DNA from 3 places in the Streptomyces thermoalcalitolerans genome. Region 1 is predicted to be linked to each of the others. Evidence: riboswitches for the same ligand, from Rfam matches in the RefSeq annotation. Region 1 holds a riboswitch; each other region holds the start of a gene.

Region 1 (4,351 bases):
CCGCTTCCCGGTGGTGGCCAAGAACCGTGAGGCGTTCCTGCGGCGCAGCAACCCCGCGGTGAACGGCACCACGAGGATCGCCACCCCCGAGGGGCTGCTGGCCCTGGCCCGCGACTGGGGCGAGCGGCCGGGGGTGATCCTCCAGGAGTATCTGCCGCGGGAGGAGGCCGAGGACTGGATCGTGCACGCCTGCTTCGACCAGGACGCGAACCCGCTCGCGATGTTCACCGGGGTCAAGGTCCGCTCCTGGCCGCCGCACGCGGGGATGACGGCGCACGCGTATGTCGTCGACAACCCGGAACTCGCCGATCTCGCCGCGCGTTTCGTCAAACGGATCGGCTACACCGGCATCGTCGACCTGGACCTGCGCTTCGACCGGCGCGACGGGCAGTACAAGCTCCTCGACTTCAACCCGCGCATGGGCGCCCAGTTCCGGCTGTTCGAGAACGTGTCGGGGGTGGACGTCGTGCGTGCCCTGCACCTCCACCTGACCGGGCGTCCCGTGCCGAAGGGGGAACAGCGCGCGGGCCACCGGTTCGTCGTGGAGAACGTCGACCTGCCCGCCCTGCTCGCCTACCGCCGCGGCGGCCGCACCACGCCGCACGCGCCGGCGAGGGCGAGCGGAACGGAGCTGGCCTGGTTCGCGGGCGACGACCCGCTGCCGTTCCTCACCATGCTCGCGCGGAGTGTGCGGCCCGGCGCGAAGCACCTCTACCAGCTGTGGCGGACCCACCGCCGCGGCAGCACGGGCGCGACCGGGCGGGCCGGCCGTCCTGCCGCGCCCGGCCGGACGTCCCACGGCGGCACCCGGTCGGCCGCTTTCCCGCCCGGGGTGCCGAAGCGCCCGGCCGGCAAGGGGAGTTGAGGAGAGGCGGGCGGAACGGCCGTGCCCGTGACCGTCCGTCCGGCTCCCGCGGGGGCGCCGGCGCGGCGGATCCGTATTCTCTGATCATGCCCCCTGCCCTCGCATATGCCCTTGTCGCCACTGACCTGGACGGAACGCTGCTGCGCGGCGACGACACCCTGTCCGGACGGTCCCTCGCCGCGCTGGCGCGGGTGGCGGCCGCCGGTGCCCGGCACCTCGTGGTGACCGGACGGCCGGCGCCGAGAGTGCGGCCCCTGCTCGACGCCCTGGGCACCACGGGGCTCGCGGTGTGCGGTCAGGGCGCACAGGTCTACGACGCCGGGACCAACCGCCTGCTGTGGTCGGTCACCCTGGACCGGGAGCTGGCCGAGGTCGCGCTCGGCAAGATCGAGGCCGAGGTGGGCGAGGTGTACGCCGCCGTCGACCAGGACGGCGTCGACGGGCTCACGCTCATCGAGCCGGGATACCGCATGCCGAACCCGGCCCTGCCCTCCGTGCGGGTCGGCCGGCGCGAGGAGCTGTGGGGCAAGCCCATCAGCAAGGTGCTGCTGCGCCATCCCGTGCTGTCCGACGACGACTTGGCGGCGGCGGCGCGCGGCGTAGTGGGCTCCCTGGCCACGGTCACCATGTCGGGCCCGGGGATCGTCGAACTCCAGCCGTGCGGCATCACCAAGGCGACCGGGCTGGCACTGGCCGCCGAATACCTGGGACTGGGCCGCGAGCACGCCCTCGCCTTCGGCGACATGCCCAACGACATCCCCATGTTCCAGTGGGCCGCCCGGGGGGTCGCCATGGCCAACGCCCACCCCGAGCTCAAGGCGGTGGCCGACGAGATCACGCTGTCGAACGAGGACGACGGCGTCGCCGTCGTCCTCGAGCGGTTGTTTGACCGGCCCGAGGAGCGGACCGGCCCATATGTGCGCCGGCAGGGGCTCGACCGGGGGCCGGTGGAGACTCAGTAGGGGCCGTTGACGTTGTCGATCGAGCCGTACCGCTTGGCCGCGTAGTTGCAGGCGGCGGTGATGTTCGCGACCGGGTCGTAGATGTCGTACGAGGTGCCCGGGACGTGGTAGGCCCTGAAGGTCGGCTCGATGACCTGCAGCAGCCCCTTGGACGGGGTTCCCTTGGCCGCGTTGGAGTCCCAGAGGTTGATGGCCCGCGGGTTGCCGGAGGACTCGCGCATGATGTTGCGGTGGATGCCCTTGTAGGTGCCCGGGATGCCGTGCTTCCGCATGACCTCCAGGGAGGCCCGGATCCAGCCGTCGAGGTTGTTCGGGTAGCCGGCGCCCGTGATCGTTCCGGTGGTGGGCGTGCCGGCCGAGGGCGCCGCGGAGGCACCGGTGGTACCGAGGAGCGGAGCGGCGAGAACGGCGGCACTCGTGCCGGTGACGGCGAAGGCGCGGACCGCACGGGCGACACGGGAACGGTGGCGCTGACCTTGTGCAGACATGGGGAATTTCCTCTCCGCCGCCTGCGAGGTGAGCTGTCGGGTTCGGGCCGGGAGGTGCCCGGCCGCGCCGCGAGGGCACGGCTTCACCCCGAGCCGTTCCGGTGCGGCGTACGCCACAGGACGTACGGCGCCCGGCCCGGCGGCTTACCTGGGTCCCCCGCTCCTGCCGTGAGTGACTCGGTCGATGGATTCACGGGCGGCGGCAGGATTCGGCGTCCGCCCGTCGGCCGGGAAAGTATGCGAGCGCACATGTCCGGAACAAGGGTCTGATTCATGTATCGCCCTGATTGGTCTTGATCAGAGGTGTATGAGGTGCTTGATCCTTTGCGTGAACCAAGGCCCAACTGGCGTGCGGGCAAAGGAGAAAGGGGTATGGGTCGTGAGGAAATGGGCGAAGAGGGGTGAGTGACCTAATTCACGGTCCGGCAATGCGGGGAGCAATTTTCCTCAATAGGGAATTGAGGTTCTAAATAAGGGTGAATCGGACTGCGAAGGAATGTCCGTGCAGGCCGTGCAAGAGGGACGTGATGGTGGTCACGTCGGGTGATGACGTCCGGTTCGTATCGGTGGGCGCCATCGGTGATCGAAACTTGACCGGATACGCTGACTCGAGTGATGGCAGCGACCTATCGACAAACTGCGTGACCGCCAGCTGACACCAGCAGACAGGAGACCCCTCGTGACCGTCGTCGGGCCATTCGGGCTGAACGTGCGGGACAAGGCTCTCGAAGCCGATGTCCAGGCCGGGCTGGCGGCCGTCGAGGAAGGGCTGCTCGAGGCCACCAAGAGCGAGGTCCCGTTCATCACGGAAGCCGCCCAGCACCTCGTCAAGGCGGGCGGCAAGCGGTTCCGGCCGCTGCTCGTGATGCTCGCGGCGCAGTTCGGCGACCCGTACGCGCCGGGCGTCGTGCCGGCGGCCGTGGTCGTGGAGCTGACCCACCTGGCGACGCTGTACCACGACGACGTGATGGACGAGGCCGCGGTGCGCCGCGGGGTGGCCAGCGCCAACACCCGCTGGGGCAATTCCGTGGCGGTCCTGACCGGTGACTTCCTGTTCGCCCGGGCCTCGCAGATCCTCGCCGACCTCGGGCCGGAGGCGGTCCGGGTGCAGGCCGTGGCGTTCGAGCGGCTGGTCACCGGGCAGATCCTGGAGACGGCGGGCCCGCAGGACGGCCGGGACCCGGTCGAGCACTACCTGGACGTGCTGAGCGGCAAGACCGGATCGCTGGTGGCGGTGTCGTGCCGGTTCGGGGCGATGATGTCCGGCGCCGACGAGACGGTCGTGGACGTGCTGACGCAGTACGGCGAGCGGCTGGGCGTCGCCTTCCAGCTCGCGGACGACGTCCTGGACATCGCCTCCGACTCGCACGAGTCCGGCAAGACGCCCGGCACGGATCTGCGTGAGGGCATCGCCACCCTGCCGGTGCTGCGGCTGCGCGAGCGCGCGGCGCGGATGGGGCTGGCCGAGGACATCGCCCTGTGCGAGCTGCTGGACTCCGACCTGAGCGACGACGCGCGGCACGCCGAGGCGCTGGCGGCGCTGCGCACGCACCCGGCGCTGGAGCAGGCCCGCCGGGACACCGTGCGCTACGCCGAGGAGGCACGGGCCGCGCTGGCCCCGCTGCGCGACTGCACCGCGAAGGCCGCGCTGATCGACCTGTGCGACGCGGTGGTGCACCGGGCCGGTTAGGGGGTGTCGTTTGGATCATGCCGCAGGTCGCGGGGTTCGGCACGCCCATCTGCGGCGTTGTCGTCACTCGCCGACGCTCCGCGTCGGCTCCCTCCTCCGCCTTGCATCTGCACGCACCGAACCCCGCTCACCTCGGTCACCAGGCACCGCCCATCGGAGCCGGCCTGATCCAAACGACACCCCCTAGACCGGCCGGGGCCGGTGAGGCCCGGTCAGCTCCGACGGAAGCAGGAAGGATCAGCCCGGATCAGCCCGGATCGGTCCGAATCGGTCCGGAGCGGGGCGATGCGGTACGAAGAAGCCGAGTCAAGCCAAACGGACTATTCCCGGCGAACCGGTCGGAAGG
Region 2 (4,351 bases), on a different contig from region 1:
CGCCACGCTGGTGCGCGGCATCCTGGTGCCGGCGGTCATGAAGCTGTGCGGGCGGGCGAACTGGTGGGCGCCGGCACCGCTGCGGCGCCTGCACGCCAAGGCCGGCCTGCGCGACGGCTGACCCACCCCGGCCCCGGCGCCCTGCACGTAAACGGCTCCCTCCCTTGCCCGCCGGCGGGGGAGGGCCGTGGCGCACCCCCGCCACCCGATTCGGCTACCTCCTGATACCGGTGACCCTCGCTGCCTGGTTCCGTCCGCACCCCCGCTCCCGGGCACTCGCGCCGCGCACCCGCTCCCGGGGTGCGATGCCATGGACCGGTCGCGCCGGGCGCGGAGCGCGCCGGGCGGCCGGCGCCGGTGCCGGCGCAGATGGTGTTGTGCGGCGGCGCTCGCCGGACCCGTAGCGTCGGGCCCGGGACGCGGGGGTGCGTGAGGACGTACGCCCCGGTGCCGTCCGCCCCGGCGTCGGCGCCGCGTACGGCCGTACGTCGTCCGGGAGCTTCCCGGAGGCGTTCGGGGCTGGCGCAGACTGGGAGCGGGCCAGCCGGCCCCGAGACCGTCCGCCCAGAGAGAGTGCGTCCATGCCCCACCCGTACGTCCTGCTGTCCGCCGCCGTCTCCCTCGACGGGTATCTGGACGACACCGGCCCCGAGCGGCTGCTGCTGTCCAGCCCCGCCGACTTCGACCGGGTCGACGAGGTACGGGCGTCCGTGGACGCGATTCTCGTCGGCGCCGGGACGATCCGGGCCGACAACCCGCGGCTGCTGGTGAACTCGCCGCAGCGGCGGGCGGCCCGGGTGGCCGCCGGGCGGGCGGAGTACCCGCTGAAGGTCGCGGTCAGCGCGTCCGGGGAGCTCGACCCGCGGGCGCGCTTCTGGCACACGGGCGGCGAGAAGGTGCTCTGCACGACCGACGAGGGAGCGCGGCGGGCACGGAAGGCGGGCATCGCCGCCGACGTGGTGTCCCTGGGCACCGCGCTCGACTGGGGCGCGCTGCTCGAGCACCTGCACGATGTGCGCGGGGTGCGCCGGCTCATGGTGGAGGGCGGCGGGACCGTCCACACGCAGCTGCTCCAGCAGGAGCTCGCCGACGAGATGCAGCTCGTGCTCGCCCCGCTGTTCGTGGGCGATCCCAGGGCGCCGCGGCTGTTCGGGCCCGGGGCCTACCAGGGCGGGCGGCTGCGGCTGGTGGAGACACGGGCCATCGAGGACGTCGTCCTCATGCGCTACGAGCCGACCGCGCCCGGCACGGCGGACCGTGTCGTACCGGCGGACCGGCACTGGCTGCGGCTCGCGTGCGAGCTGGCCGCGCAGTGCCCGCCGTCGCGGACCGCGTTCAGCGTGGGCGCGGTGGTGGTCGCCGCCGACGGGACCGAACTCGCCCGCGGACACTCACGGGAGGCCGGCGACCCGGCCGCGCACGCGGAGGAGGCGGCGCTGGCCAAGGTCGATCCGGCGGATCCGCGGCTGGCCGGCGCCACGGTGTACAGCAGTCTGGAGCCATGCGCCCGCCGCTCCTCCCGGCCGCGTCCGTGCGCCCGGCTGATTCTGGACGCGGGGGTACGGCGGGTGGTCACGGCCTGGCGGGAACCGGACACGTTCGTCGAGGACGCCGACGGGGCCGGGGTGCTGACGGCCGGAGGCGTGAAGGTCGTCGTGGTGCCGGAGTTCGAGGAGGCGGCCAAGGGGCCGAACCGGCATCTGCTGGGCCGAGAGGGAGTTGAGGAGGGCTGAGGAGGGCCCGGGGGGAATACGTGCGCACACTGTCCCGCGCATGTCGTACACTGGAGGTGCACCGACGCGGGGTGGAGCAGCTCGGTAGCTCGCTGGGCTCATAACCCAGAGGTCGCAGGTTCAAATCCTGTCCCCGCTACTGAAGGTTCAGGGCCGGAACTCCCTCGAGGGGTTCCGGCCCCGAACGTTTCCCGGGTGTGCAGTAGGACACAGTGGCGCGTGGTTTTCCTGACATACGGCCGGTCCATGCGGTCAACTTGCCCCATTTTCCATATTCATGGGCCATAAGTTCTGGCCAAGAAGGCTGAACGATCAAGCCGAACGGCTTGGAATCGAGGCCTCGGTTCTATTAACGTCCGATAACGCAGAGCGCGGTCGTCCCAGCCGTCACAAGAGACGGCTCCGTGCGCGCCGAGTCCCGCAAGGGAGCCGGGGAACCAACAACTTGGGGTGAATCGAGCCCAACCACCGTGGAAGCACGGTCGGTTGACGCGCGTAGGAGACCTTCCCCTCCGAACCCGTCAGCTAACCCGGCAGGCGATGGAAGGAAAGGAGTGCGCCTTCGTGGCGTCCAACCGGCTGGCCCCAGAAGCCCCGTTCGTGTCGGACCGGCACGGCATCGAGACCTTCGGCTACGGCAGCCGGCGTGCCGACGAGGGACCGTGGGAGGAGTGGAACCCCACCGCGGAGTCCATCCGCCCGACGCGCGGCCGGCACCGCGTCGCCAAGCAGCGCGGCGGCGGACTCGCCCGCAGCTCCACGGTGCTCGGTGTCGGCGTCATCGCCGCCGTCGGCGCGGGCGGCATGGCCAGCGCCAACACCAACAAGCCGCCGGTGTCCATCTCGGTGCCCGACCTGCCCTCCGTGGGCTCGCTGTTCGAGGAGACCCCCGAGGCTCCCGCGGGCTCGCCGACCGCACTCAGCAGCGTCGGCGTGAGCACCGCCGACACCGCGCAGGGCACCGTCGACGCCGGTGAGGTGCTGCGCAACCGCATCATGGAGCAGGCCGAGCAGCAGCAGGCCCAGGTCGAGGCCAGGGCCCTCGCGCAGGCCGAGGCCGCTGCCGCGAAGAAGGCCCAGGAGGCCGAGGAGAAGGCGCGCAAGGAGGCCGCGGCCAAGGCCGCCGCCGAGAAGAAGAAGGCGGAGGAGGAGGCCGCGCGGAAGGCCGAGGAGGCGCGGCTGGCCGAGCTGGCCAAGCAGTACACGCTGCCGACCTCCTCGTACACGATCACCTCGTCCTTCGGTCAGGCCGGCTCCATGTGGTCCTCCGGCTACCACACCGGCGCCGACTTCGCCGCGCCCACCGGCACCCTGATCAAGGCGGTCCACAGCGGCACCATCACCGAGGCGGGCTGGGCCGGTTCCTACGGCTACCGCACGATCCTCACCCTCGACGACGGCACCGAGCTGTGGTTCTGCCACCAGTCGTCGATCAACGTCAGCGTCGGGCAGAAGGTCAACACGGGCGATGTCATCGGCCGTGTGGGCGCCACCGGCAACGTCACCGGGCCGCACCTGCACCTCGAGGTCCACCCGAACGGCCAGGCGGACGGGATCGACCCGATCGCGTGGCTGCGCAGCAAGGGCCTCAACCCCTGATCCGTCCGCTCGGCGGACGATCCCCTGACCGACACCGCCGCCCCCGCTCGGCGCACCACCGAGCGGGGGCGGCGGCGTGTGCGGGGTGAGCACCGGCGGACGGCTTCCTTCCGGCCGGGGACGGGATCAGCGCGCCGGTACGGACCGGTACGGACCTCGGCGCGACCTGCCCCGGATCGTCCGCGTCCTTCCGCGGTTCTACGGCTGTGTCCGGTACGGGTTGTACCAGGGAGGAGGTGCCACCGGGCCGTACGGCCCGTACCCGGAGGGCCACACGGGCGGCCGCACCGGCACCCCGTACACCCCGTGCATCCCGTGCACCGGCCAGGGCCGCGCGGCCACCGGCATCGTCATCCTGGCCGCCTGGTTCAGGGCGGGCTGCGCTGTCTCCCGCCTGCGCCACAGCTCGTGCAGCAGCTCCCGCTCCCGGAGGGCGAAGTCGGCACCGGCCCGCCCCCGGCGGCCCCGGTGCCGCAGGAACGCCAGCGCGGTGGCGTACCTCTCGTACTCGGTGACCGTCCGCGCCGCGGGCCTGCCGAAGTGGCGCCGGGCGTGGTTCCGGGCCAGCCGGCGGGCCCGCATGGAGCCCAGGGCGTGCGGTTCGGCCGGGGTGAGCCAGCCGGCGGCGACATACACGGGCAGCTCCTCGCGCACGGTTCTCAGCTTCCGCTGCCGGGCCCAGACGACCAGCCAGGTCAGCAGTCCGAACGCGGGCACCATGAAGGCGGCGTAGACCGCGAGGAAGCCGTAGGCGCCGAAGGACGCCGAGCCGTTCCACAGCGCGTGCATGCCCATGGCGAGCAGCAGCCCGGCCAGGGGCAGCAGGACGCGCCGCACCCGCCGGCGCTCCCCGGACAGCGCGGCGATGCCGAAGCCGATGCCGGTGAACACGGTGAACAGCGGGTGCGCGAACGGCGACATGATGACGCGCACGAAGAAGGTCGCCGCGGTGACGGAGGCGATGCCCCACTCGCCGTTGAGCCGGTCGGTGTCGAAGGCGGTGCCGAGGTAGAGGATGT
Region 3 (4,351 bases), on a different contig from region 1:
CTGGGCTGGTCCGGGTCGTGGCGGATCGCCGTCGCCCAGCTCCCCCACGCGCGCGTGCAGATCACCGGGGGCGCCGGACACGACGACTCGGGGCTGCTGATGCTCCGGCCCGGGGAGTCGTACACCACCCCCGTCTTCGCCGGGCTGTGGAGCGACGGCGGCCACGGCGGCGCGAGCCGCGCCTGGCACGCCTACCAGCGGACGTACGTCGTCCCGGACGCGGACCGGGACCGGCCGGTGCTCTACAACTCCTGGGAGGCCACGGGGTTCGACATCAGCGAGGAACGGCAGCGGGAGCTGGCGCGGCGGGCGGCGGAGATCGGTGTGGAGCTGTTCGTGGTCGACGACGGCTGGTTCGGCGCCCGCACCGGCGACCGCGCCGGACTCGGCGACTGGTGGCCCAACCCCGACCGGTTCCCCGGCGGTCTGAAGCCGCTCGCCGACCATGTGCACGGCCTCGGGATGCAGTTCGGCATCTGGGTCGAACCGGAGATGGTCAGCCCCGACAGCGACCTGTACCGCGCGCACCCCGACTGGGTGCAGTACCAACCGGGACGCAGGCGGACGGAGTTCCGCCATCAGCTGGTGCTCAACCTCGCGCGCGAGGATGTCCAGGAGTACCTGTGGGAACAGCTCCACGGACTGCTCTCGGGCACCCCGATCGACTATGTGAAGTGGGACTTCAACCGCTGCTTCACCGACGCGGGCTGGCCCGGGGACCCGTACCCGCAGCGCCTGTGGGTCGACCATGTGCGCGCGCTGTACGCCCTGCTGGACCGGTTGCGGGCCGCGCACCCGGGGGTGGCCTTCGAGTCCTGCTCGGGCGGCGGCGGCCGGGTCGATCTCGGCATCCTGTCCCGTACGGACCAGGTGTGGACCTCCGACAACACCGATCCGCTCGACCGGCTCGCCATCCAGCACGGCTTCAGTCATCTCCACCCCGCACGGGTCATGGCCGCCTGGGTCACCGACAGCCCGAACGTCCTGTCGGGACGCGTCAGCGGGCTGCGCTTCCGGTTCGTGAGCGCCATGGCCGGGGTGCTCGGGGTGGGCGGCGACCTCAGCCGGTGGACGGAGGAGGAACTGGCCGAGGCGCGGGACTGGATCGCCCTCTACAAGGAGATCCGGCCCGTGGTCCAGCGCGGCGACCTGTACCGGCTGCGGCCCCCGCACGGCGGGCTGAGCGCGGTGCAGTACGTCCTCGGGGACGAGACCGTCGTCCTCGCCTGGCTCCAGGCACAGCACTACGGCGAGCCTCCGCCCCCGCTGCGGCTGCGCGGCCTCGACCCGGCGGCGTCGTACGTCTGCCGGGAGACCGGGGAGGTGCACCGGGGGGCCGTGCTGCTGCACCACGGGATGCGCACCGGGCTACGGGGCGATGTCGATGCGACAGTCATCCGTCTCTGTCGCGTCTAACCCTTCTGTCTGAATTGCGCATTTACGGTGAACTTGCCCCTAAATAAGGCCTGCTGAAGCCGCTCGCGTGACACGTTTCACAGTGGTGACGGTGCGTTTCTTGCCGTGTCCACGTAATCCCGTTGTGCATCCAGCGGTTTGAGGGGCGGACAGAAGATCGAATTCACGCGGTGTGATGGCCGGTCCCCGTGATGGATCATGCGAAAGGCGAGGAAAAGGGGATCATCTGCTTGTCCCTGTGCGTGCCGGTCGCCTACGGTCCACACCGATCCGGACGGACGCCGAGTCCTGCCGCCGTCCGGGGACCCGCACACCCACCCGTGCACGGCAGGAGCGGGGGACCCACGATTCACCGCCTGGTCCGGTTCTCCGGAACAGGCTCGGGGTGAAGCCGCGTTGTGCGGCCGGGCAGCTCCAGCCCGAACCCGACAGCTCACCTCGCAGGCGCCGGAGAGGAATGCCCCATGCCCGCGAAGGGTAAGCACCGTCGTCCGAAGACCCGTCGTCTCACGCGCTCCCTCCTCGCCGCCGGAACCGGTGGCGCCGCCTTCGCCCTCCCGCTCGTCTCGGCGACGGGCGCGCACGCGGCCCCCGCGCACTCCGCGGCGGAAAAGGCCGTGCAGGCCGTGCCGGCGGCCAAGCCGGTGACCGGGAAGAACACCGCCGCCGAGAGCACGGGCGTACGGATCTACACCGTCCGGACCGGCGACTGCCTCTCCACGATCGCCGACGAGCACGGCATCCGCGGCGGCTGGCAGAAGCTCTACGCGGACAACCGCCAGGCCGTCGGTGACAACCCGTCGCTGATCCACCCGGGCCTGAAGCTCGTCCTCGACGGCAGGGCCGCGTCGGCCGGCACCGCCAAGGCGCCCACGTCCTCGGCGTCCGGCGGCTCCTCCACGCCGTCCTCCAAGCCGTCCGCCGCGCCCTCCTTCAAGCTCACCTCCAAGTCCGCCTCCGAGCTGTCCTCGGCCCCGAAGGCGCAGCAGGCCCCCCAGACCGCGGAGAGGGTCTCCACCGGCTTCACCTTCCCGGTGGCCGGCAAGGGAGTCGGCACCGGCTACCGCGTGGCCGGCGGCAGGTGGTCCAGCGGCTACCACACCGGTGTCGACTTCGCCGTCCCGACCGGCACCCCGGTCCGGGCCGTCGGTGCCGGCACGGTCGTCTCCGCGGGCTGGGGCGGCGCCTACGGCAACCAGGTCGTCATCAGGCTGAACGACGGCCACTACGCCCAGTACGCCCACCTGTCGTCGATCTCCGTCTCGGCCGGCCAGAGCGTGAGCACGGGGCAGCGGGTCGGCCTGTCCGGCGCCACCGGCAATGTGACCGGCCCGCACCTGCACTTCGAGATCCGTACCACGCCGAACTACGGCTCGGACATCGACCCGGTCGCCTACCTCCGCGCGCGCGGCGCCACCCTGGGCTGACGGCCGCCGCCCTCCCCTTGGCCGAGGCCGGCCGTCACCTTTGACGGCCGGCCCGTTCCAGGGGTGACCGACGGACGTGCCGTGGCTAATCTCACCGTCCGTCAACCTCTGCCTACGGTCGCGTAGGTCACATTCGAAGGTGAATCATGGGCTGATATGGCAGACGATTCGAAGAGCGACAACAGACCAGTGATCGGGTCGTACGTGGCAGTGGGGGACAGCTTCACCGAAGGCGTCGGCGACCCCGGCCCCGACGGTGCGTTCGTCGGCTGGGCCGACCGGTTTGCCGTACTGCTCGCCGATCGGCGGCCTGAGGGCGACTTCCAGTACACCAACCTCGCCGTACGGGGAAAGCTGCTCGACCAGATCGTGGAGGAGCAGGTCCCGAAGGCCATCGAACTCGCCCCCGACCTGGTCTCGTTCTGCGCGGGCGGCAACGACCTCATCCGTCCCGGCGGCGACCCGGACGACGTGGCCGAGCGCTTCGAGAAGGCCGTCGCCCGGCTCACCGCCGCCGCGGGCACCGTGATGGTGACCACCGGCTTCGACACCCGGGGCGTGCCCCTGCTCAAGCACCTGCGCGGCAAGATCGCCACCTACAACGGGCATGTGCGGGCCATCGCCGACCGCTACGGCTGCCCGGTGCTCGACCTGTGGTCGCTGAAGAGCGTCCAGGACCGCCGTGCCTGGGACGACGACCGCCTGCACCTCTCACCCGAGGGACACACGCGCGTGGCACTGCGCGCCGGCCAGGTCCTCGGCATCGACGTCCCGGCCGACCCCGAACAGCCCTGGCCTCCGATGCCGCCGCGCGGCACGCTGGAGATCCGCCGCGACGACGTGCACTGGGCGCGCGAGTACCTGGTGCCGTGGATCGGCCGCCGGCTGCGCGGCGAGTCCTCGGGCGACCATGTGAAGCCCAAGGGCACCCTGTCGCCGGAGGAGATCAAAATGCGGATCGCGGCGGTGGCCTGACGGCCGCCGCGTCCGGCGTCTCCCGCGCCCGGCCCGGTTCCCGGACGAGCACCTCGCCCGCCCGGCGCCGGGCCGAGCGCGGGAGAACATGCCGCACCCCTTTCACGCACTCCCTGTCCCTGTCACGGCGGTCTCGCCCCACGACGACCTCGCCACGGCCGCCGCTTCACCAGGGTGGGACGAGACCCGGCCTCACGCGTCACTCCCGCACGGCAACCCCGTTCGCATTCGCGCCCGGTACGGCTCCCGGCACCTCGCACGCATCCTTGAAGCCCTGACTGGTCAGGCCGAGGGAGGAGTTGATGCGCGAGCGCAGATTCTCCAGTGCCACCATCGCCGTCAGCTCCACCAGGGCCGGCTCGCCCAGCCGGTCGCGCAGCCGGGCGACCAAGGCGTCGTCCACGGTGGGCGGCGTGGCCGTCATGGCCTCGGCGTACTCCATGACGTCGCGCTCCAGCGGCGTATAGGCGTCACTGTCCCGCCACACGGGAACGTCCTGCACCTTGCGGGGATCCATGCCGCGCTCCCGGTTG

The links. A riboswitch is a leader RNA that binds a small molecule or an ion and turns the genes downstream of it on or off. The one in region 1 is predicted to bind cyclic di-AMP.
Region 2: linked by a shared signal. The riboswitch ahead of ABD224_RS21225 (M23 family metallopeptidase) and the one ahead of ABD224_RS05110 (transglycosylase SLT domain-containing protein) in region 1 are both predicted to bind cyclic di-AMP.
Region 3: linked by a shared signal. The riboswitch ahead of ABD224_RS20990 (M23 family metallopeptidase) and the one ahead of ABD224_RS05110 (transglycosylase SLT domain-containing protein) in region 1 are both predicted to bind cyclic di-AMP.

The regions. Positions count from the first base shown of each region.
Region 1 is NZ_BAAAHG010000005.1:55,672-60,022, forward strand. It holds gene ABD224_RS05100 (carboxylate--amine ligase) at 1-865, shown strand, start outside; gene ABD224_RS05105 (HAD family hydrolase) at 952-1,827, shown strand; gene ABD224_RS05110 (transglycosylase SLT domain-containing protein) at 1,821-2,315, opposite strand; cyclic di-AMP (ydaO/yuaA leader) riboswitch at 2,319-2,508, opposite strand; gene ABD224_RS05115 (polyprenyl synthetase family protein) at 2,995-4,005, shown strand.
Region 2 is NZ_BAAAHG010000040.1:38,713-43,063, forward strand. It holds gene ABD224_RS21210 (MMPL family transporter) at 1-121, shown strand, start outside; gene ABD224_RS21215 (dihydrofolate reductase family protein) at 582-1,733, shown strand; tRNA gene ABD224_RS21220 (tRNA-Met) at 1,799-1,872, shown strand; cyclic di-AMP (ydaO/yuaA leader) riboswitch at 2,133-2,288, shown strand; gene ABD224_RS21225 (M23 family metallopeptidase) at 2,298-3,332, shown strand; gene ABD224_RS21230 (PrsW family intramembrane metalloprotease) at 3,531-4,351, opposite strand, start outside.
Region 3 is NZ_BAAAHG010000039.1:55,653-60,003, reverse strand. It holds gene ABD224_RS20995 (alpha-galactosidase) at 1-1,416, shown strand, start outside; cyclic di-AMP (ydaO/yuaA leader) riboswitch at 1,722-1,876, shown strand; gene ABD224_RS20990 (M23 family metallopeptidase) at 1,881-2,843, shown strand; gene ABD224_RS20985 (SGNH/GDSL hydrolase family protein) at 3,033-3,818, shown strand; gene ABD224_RS20980 (carboxymuconolactone decarboxylase family protein) at 4,018-4,351, opposite strand, start outside.